DNA from 3 places in the Parabacteroides sp. AF21-43 genome. Region 1 is predicted to be linked to each of the others. Evidence: riboswitches for the same ligand, from Rfam matches in the RefSeq annotation. Region 1 holds a riboswitch; each other region holds the start of a gene.
What was found. Region 1 has a riboswitch for cobalamin ahead of DWX84_RS03330 (sirohydrochlorin cobaltochelatase). Riboswitches for the same ligand answer to the same signal wherever they lie in the genome.
Positions count from the first base shown of each region.

Region 2: another riboswitch for cobalamin. It lies ahead of DWX84_RS20045 (TonB-dependent receptor); the one in region 1 lies ahead of DWX84_RS03330 (sirohydrochlorin cobaltochelatase).
Region 3: another riboswitch for cobalamin. It lies ahead of DWX84_RS20005 (TonB-dependent siderophore receptor); the one in region 1 lies ahead of DWX84_RS03330 (sirohydrochlorin cobaltochelatase).

Region 1 covers NZ_QTMG01000003.1:46,815-49,023, forward strand. Annotated here, with positions in the region: gene aspT (aspartate-alanine antiporter) at 1-587, opposite strand, end outside; cobalamin riboswitch at 674-871, shown strand; gene DWX84_RS03330 (sirohydrochlorin cobaltochelatase) at 999-1,916, shown strand; gene DWX84_RS03335 (TonB-dependent siderophore receptor) at 2,063-2,209, shown strand, end outside.
Region 2 covers NZ_QTMG01000041.1:16,225-18,433, forward strand. Annotated here, with positions in the region: gene DWX84_RS20040 (anaerobic ribonucleoside triphosphate reductase) at 1-536, opposite strand, end outside; cobalamin riboswitch at 798-999, shown strand; gene DWX84_RS20045 (TonB-dependent receptor) at 1,049-2,209, shown strand, end outside.
Region 3 covers NZ_QTMG01000041.1:4,272-6,480, forward strand. Annotated here, with positions in the region: gene DWX84_RS20005 (TonB-dependent siderophore receptor) at 1-1,162, opposite strand, end outside; cobalamin riboswitch at 1,238-1,434, opposite strand; gene DWX84_RS20010 (threonine/serine exporter ThrE family protein) at 1,550-2,209, opposite strand, start outside.

The sequences.
Region 1 (2,209 bases):
TTACACGCTTTTTTCACGTAGTCGAGTCCTCCTAAAAGACGTGGCCCGATATCACTCACTAACCATGCGGATCCTGCCGTACCGAAAATATAAGTTACCGCATAGGCCACGGGCATTACATTTACCATAGCACTTTTATCCGTATCGCTAATATTCATCTGTCCGATCGTATCTTCGGCAACTCCTAATACTGCCGACATCGTCTGGGAGCCCGCCAATAATCCTGCGGCCTCGCCTGCGTTATATCCCATAAGTTTCGCTAACAAAAAAGGAGCGATCAAACAAAATATACACATGACGGCGGCGAAAAGCATTTGAGGAAGACCTTCCTTTTTCAATCCCCGGAAGAACTGTGGCCCAACGCTATATCCTACAGCGAAGAGGAACATCAAGAAAAAGACGGACTTTAACGGTCCGCTTATATCGATTTTTAATTGCCCGATCAATACACCGACCAATAATACGCTGGTAACCGTTCCCAGCGTGAACTTCTTTATCTTAAACTTGCCAATCCAGAAACCGAGAGCTAAGGTTATGAAAATAGCTAGCTCCGGATAATGTTGAAGTAAATTAGTTATCCATTCCATATCTATTTATTTGATGTTAAACAAAAAAGATGCTATTGGAACAGGGATTCTTTGAAAGATGTTGTTACTTTTCGGGATTATTTATATAAATTTGCGACCGCTTAGGTGATAGAGTTTGTCTACCGACAACTCTATAAAAGGGAATCCGGTTAGAATCCGGAACAGTGCCCGCTACTGTGAAGCTCTTGAAAAGGAAAGCGTTCTGCTATGCCACTGTCTTAAGAAAGATGGGAAGGTTGCTTTCCGAGCCAGTCAGGAAACCTGCCAAGCGAAGTAATGATTAATTCCTCCCGGGGTCAGGAGTAATTAAGAGGATAGAAATATCACCTATATCTAAAAGATGTTGGAGACGTAATAATACGTTGTCTCCGTGGGATTGATATGTAATCTAATTATTAATATATTCATATGATGAGGAAACACTTACTATCTTTCTTCTTGCTGGTCATCAGCCTAGTTTGTCGTGCGCACGATGGCGAGAATTTTGTAGCATCCGATTTATTCGCCTCTTTACAACCGGGCGATAAGGCCGCTTTATTGATGGTACATTTTGGAACAACCCATGATGATACCCGTGCCTTGACAATCGACGCGATCAATCAAAAAGCGAAAGAAGCTTTCAAAGATGTTGAGTTGCGTGAGGCATGGACTTCTCGCATTGTAATGCGCCGCTTAAAAGCTCGTGGCGTAGAGAAACTGAACCCGATCGAGGCCTTGGAAAAATTAAAGACTGATGGTTATACACATGTCTTGATCCAATCCACGAATATAATCGAAGGTATCGAGATGGAATCCTTACGTAAGGATGTTGCCACCATGAAATCTTCTTTCAAGGAGATTCGTATCGGTAATCCTTTATTGTATACACCGGAGGATTATGAGGCGGTAATCGTCGCTATCACAAAAAATGGGGCGAAAGAAGGCGCTACTTTATTGGTAGGCCATGGCACTTATACTCCGGCGACGGCTCAATATGCCATGTTGGATTATATGTTGAAGGAGAAGGGATTCAAGGATTATTCCGTAGGAACCATCGAGGGCTATCCTACTTTTGATACGATGGTAGCCCAAGTAAAGGCCAATGGAACGAAGAAAGTCTTGTTGATGCCATTTATGTTTGTCGCCGGAGACCATGCGAAAAACGATATCGCCGGTGATTGGAAAGAGGAACTGGAAAAGAAAGGCTACGAGGTAAGCGTATTTATGGAAGGTCTGGGACAGAATCCGGATATTCAGAAGATCTTCATCGAACATGCCCGTTTCATGGCTAAACATAAGATGATCGATATCGTTGATAAGAAGAAAGCTTATGCGGTAGAGAAGGACTAAAAAAGTTCTCCAAATCTATGTTTTATTCCTTTCGGAAGAAAAAGTAATTCCTTCCGAAAGAAACTAAATTTTCATTCGAAGGAAAATGGAATTTCTTTCGAAAGGGATTTCACATGCATACAATAAACAGTTATAATGCTAAATATATGAAAAGAGTTTTGACAATCTTACCGTTGACAGCCTTATGTATCAGTACGATGCAGGCACAACACAAGAATGAGTACACGAATTTCGCCGATACGACATTCAATATTCAAGAAGTCGTAGCGACCGCCGCACGCAAGCCACGTCCA
Region 2 (2,209 bases), on a different contig from region 1:
ATGCGATCCAACGGGTGTTGTACGCAGGTCAAGCTTTTAGTCGGATAATAATCTTTATCATGAATATGGAGATAGTTGTTTGATACGGCTTCCTTGACCTCTTCGCTCAATAAATAGTCATCTACAAACGGCTTGGTGGTCTCGCTGGAGAATTTCATCATCATGCCGGCGGGTGTATCGGCGTTCATATTCGCGTTCTCACGGGTGATGTCGTTGGATTTGATATTGATAATCTCCAAGAACATATCCCGTGTTTTCGCCTTGCGGGCTACGCTTCGCTGATTTCGGTAAGCGATATATTTCTGCGCTACGTCCTTCCGGCTACTGGCCATCAATTCCAGTTCCACGGCATCTTGAATCGCCTCTACGGTCATTTGAGGTTCTCCCTTGAATGAGATATGGTCTGTGATTTGGCGAATCAGTTGCATATCTTCTCCCTTGTCTGTATGCAACATGGCTTTACGGATAGCGGTTACTATCTTCTCCTCGTTGAAGCCAACGATACGCCCGTCCCGTTTAACAACTGTCTGTATCATGATGTCGATTAATTTGTGATTGATTATGTGCGCAAAGGTATCGTATTACTCTGTATGATTTTCTTTTTGGAAAACTTTTTGCTAATTAAATTATGTTAATGTGTTTATATATAATAAGTTGAAAAATATTTTGGAAAACTTTGTGTGTTGTATGGTCTCTTTTCTTTTCCTTTTTGGCGATGTTGTACATTATAAGATTCTCTTTGTAAAGCTTTTAAAGAACATAAGCCGGGATATGTTTTTGTTTATATAAAATAATTCATACTTTTGCCCCGTTTTGGTGATGACGTAAAACCATCCGGTTTTGTCATAAAGAGGGAATCCGGTGCGAATCCGGAGCAGTGCCCGCTACTGTAAGCCTTTGTAAAGTAGAAAGCATTTCTCATACCACTGTCTGCGAAAGACGGGAAGGTCGTTTTCTAAGAGGTAAGTCAGGAAACCTGCCAAACGTTTTTTATTGCTGTTTTTCTCGGGGTCAGGAAAGCGGAAATATACATAATAACAAATCGTTTATGAAAAGAAAGTGTTTGTGCGCGGCTTTAGCTGTAAGTTGTGCGATAAACGTATCATTTGCGCAGGTACGTTTACAAGGTAAAGTCGTGGATGAAAGTAATGAACCAATCCCGGGCGCGAATATTCGTGTGTCGGAATCATTAAATGGTACAACAACGGATGCCGGCGGAAAATTTGAGCTGAACCTTCCCGATGGTAGACATCGTATTCGTGTGACTTACCTTGGTTATGAACAGGGCGTGTATCAAACGGATCACTCGGAAAAAGATGTCGTTATTAAGTTGAAAGAAAAGTATGTGAATATCGATCAAGTGGTGGTAACCGGTACCGGTTCGCATCGCCGCATGAGTAATTCCCCTATTCCCGTGAAAGTGCTTACGGGAAAAGACTTGAAAGAGGCGAGCGTAACTAATTTCCAAGATGCGATGACCAAACTGAACCCGAGTATCGTATTTATGGAGAACGGGCAAGGGGCTACGATGAACATGAACGGTTTGACGGAGAAATACGTGGTTATCTTGGAAAACGGCAAGCGTTTGGCCGGCGATGATACCTATTCCCGTATCGATATGTCTAACGTAAAGCGGGTAGAGATCTTGAACGGGGCCGCTTCCGCTTTGTATGGTAGCGACGCGATCGCCGGCGTTATCAATATCATCACGGATGATTCCCGCAATAAGGTGAACGTGACGAGCAATAGCCGTTATGGTAGCAAGAACCAATTCTTGCAGTCGGTCAACGCAGACGTGAATCTCGGGAAGTTCGGTTCATATACTTCTTATCAATATCAACGGGCCGATGGTTGGCAATTAAATCCCTATACGGAGAGTAAAGGCGAGTTGGTTCCTACCAATAAGCAAGCTTCCGAAGGATTTCACCGGAACGTGATCAACCAACGTTTCACGTACGACGCTACGGATCGTTTGTCTTTTTATGTGCGTGGTACATTCTTCGGACGTTCCAGCGATCGCCCGATGCCGATGGATAAAGTGAATACGACCAACTATGATATGCGGAAAGAGACGTTCACCTATGGAGCGGGCGCTCAATACATGATTAATAAGAACTCTTATTTGAACGCAGATTATCTATCGGACAACCATAGTACCTATAAGGATTTCTTTGATGGAAAGAAAAGCGGAGAGAGCGATATGACGAAG
Region 3 (2,209 bases), on a different contig from region 1:
TTCTGAATGACCAGTTCTGGTTGAAACGGTGGGTCAACTGGAAACCAACGCTATTATTGGTAAACTTGCCATAGGCCCACGGTTCGCCAAGGAATGTCTTGAATCCGTTATCTATCACCTCATTGTTGATATGCAAAACGCCCGGATCCTGTGTCCTTTTATCCCGGAAGATATCGGCATCGATATTAAGGGTGGTCTTGCGTCCTAAGTCAATGTCGATGACTGGGGTGATGTCGTATCGTTTGCTGTTTTGCGGTTTCCTGAATTTGTCGGCATCTTCATACATTCCGTTCAAGCGGTAACGGATGGTCTTTTTGGTGTTCAGCGGGCCGGAAATGTCGATAGAGGCTTGCTTATAGTCGTAACTGCCGTATCTGATCGTAGCGCCATACCGGGGCGTATATAAGGTCGGCTTGGTGATAAAGTTGATGATACCTCCGGGCTCTACCGCTCCATAAAGGACAGATGCCGGGCCTTTGAGGATCTCTATACGCTCGATACTGGATAGCGCGTCGTTCGAGAACTTTAGGTATCGTACCCCGTTCCTGAAATAGTTACGGGAGTTCGTCATGGAGAAACCACGGGAAGAGAAGACCTCGTTGATGTTGGAAGCCTCGCCGGAAGGTCCGCCTTTCACGCCGCCCAGGTTCCTTACGGCCTCGGTCATGGTGGTAGCCTGTTGGTCTTCCAATAATTTCCGGGTCGCTATGCCTACGGTTCCGGGTATTTCCATCACGGGGATATCCATACGGGTAGCCGAATTAGCGATGTCGGAGTTATAACTCTGTGGTTTTGCCCCGACGATATCTACCTCGGGTAATCCTAATAGTTTGTAAGATAACTGAATCTCCATCTCGTAATTTCCTTCTCCCGCGGGAATATCCCGGATCGCCGAGACGGTGTTGTAACTGTTGGTGATTAGTACGTGGTCCTTCGTGTCCTTTAGTGATAAGGAGAAATACCCATCCGTATCTGAAATAACCCGTATATCCGTACCCTTAATGTAAATGACAATGTTTGCCATCGCCTTGTTGTCTTCATCTACGACCGTACCGGATATGACTCTGGAACTTCCCTCGGATGGCCTACTTTGAGCGACCGTCCGGGTGCCACACAAAACAATCCCGCTAACAATTAGCAGGAACAAATAAAAGTGTCTCATAATGTATAAAAATTAATTACGCAGTTTACATCTCTAATGTAATCGTTCCACTAGTTCCCCAAATCCCGGGAGAATCTATTTCTTTTTTTATCTGGCAGGTTTCCTGACTAACCCGGAAAGCGACCTTCCCATCTTTAGAAAAGACAGTGGCATGAAGAAGCTTTCCTCTTTACGGGTTTTACAGTAGCGGGCTCTGTTCCGGAATCTAACCGAAATTCCCTTTTATAGACTTGCAGAATGCAACGTCTATCACCAAGACATCACAAAAGTATAGTATTGATAGGGTTTTTTTTAATGAAATATGTTAAATATATTGAACGTGTTAAACAATTTGGCATATCCTTATGCGATAGTTTTTCCCGGACTAATCTTTATGGAAAAGTTTTTTCACCATTCAATGAACTTTCCTCTTTCCCGGCGCTTTTCCAGTTCCTCTTGTAAATGTCGTTGGCGATCTTTGGCGATGTAACGACGGGCGAAGATGTTCGGGACAGCTACACCGAGTGAGATACAAAGAATGATGAGTGCGGAATTGATCCCGTTGAAGAATGCGTTTGTGACCTCACCGACTACTCCATGCAGGTTTATAAATGCCAGTAATGAGCGATACATGAGTACTCCCGGAATCATAGGAATGACAGATGGAATCGTCAATACGTGATTGGGAACATGGCACCAATGAACCGCTTTTACGGCAAGGAGGCTGACTACGAAGCTTCCCATAAACGAGCCGATCACAGGACCATAACCTAATTCGAAGTTCACAAAGTTACGGGTACATACCGCAATGATACCTCCTACGGCTACCACCCATAATAATCGGCGTTGAATATTGAATATCATGGAGAAGCCTATGGCGGAGATAGCTGCCGCTAATGCATATATGTAGTACGGGTCATGTGGAACCATATTTAATTCACTGAACTTATGATCTATCTCGACATCATTCATGACAAGTACCCGCATGGCGAATGCGATACCGAAAGTCATGGCGGCTACCATCATGACCGTATTGGAGGCCCGGGTGATGCCGACAAGCAAATGATT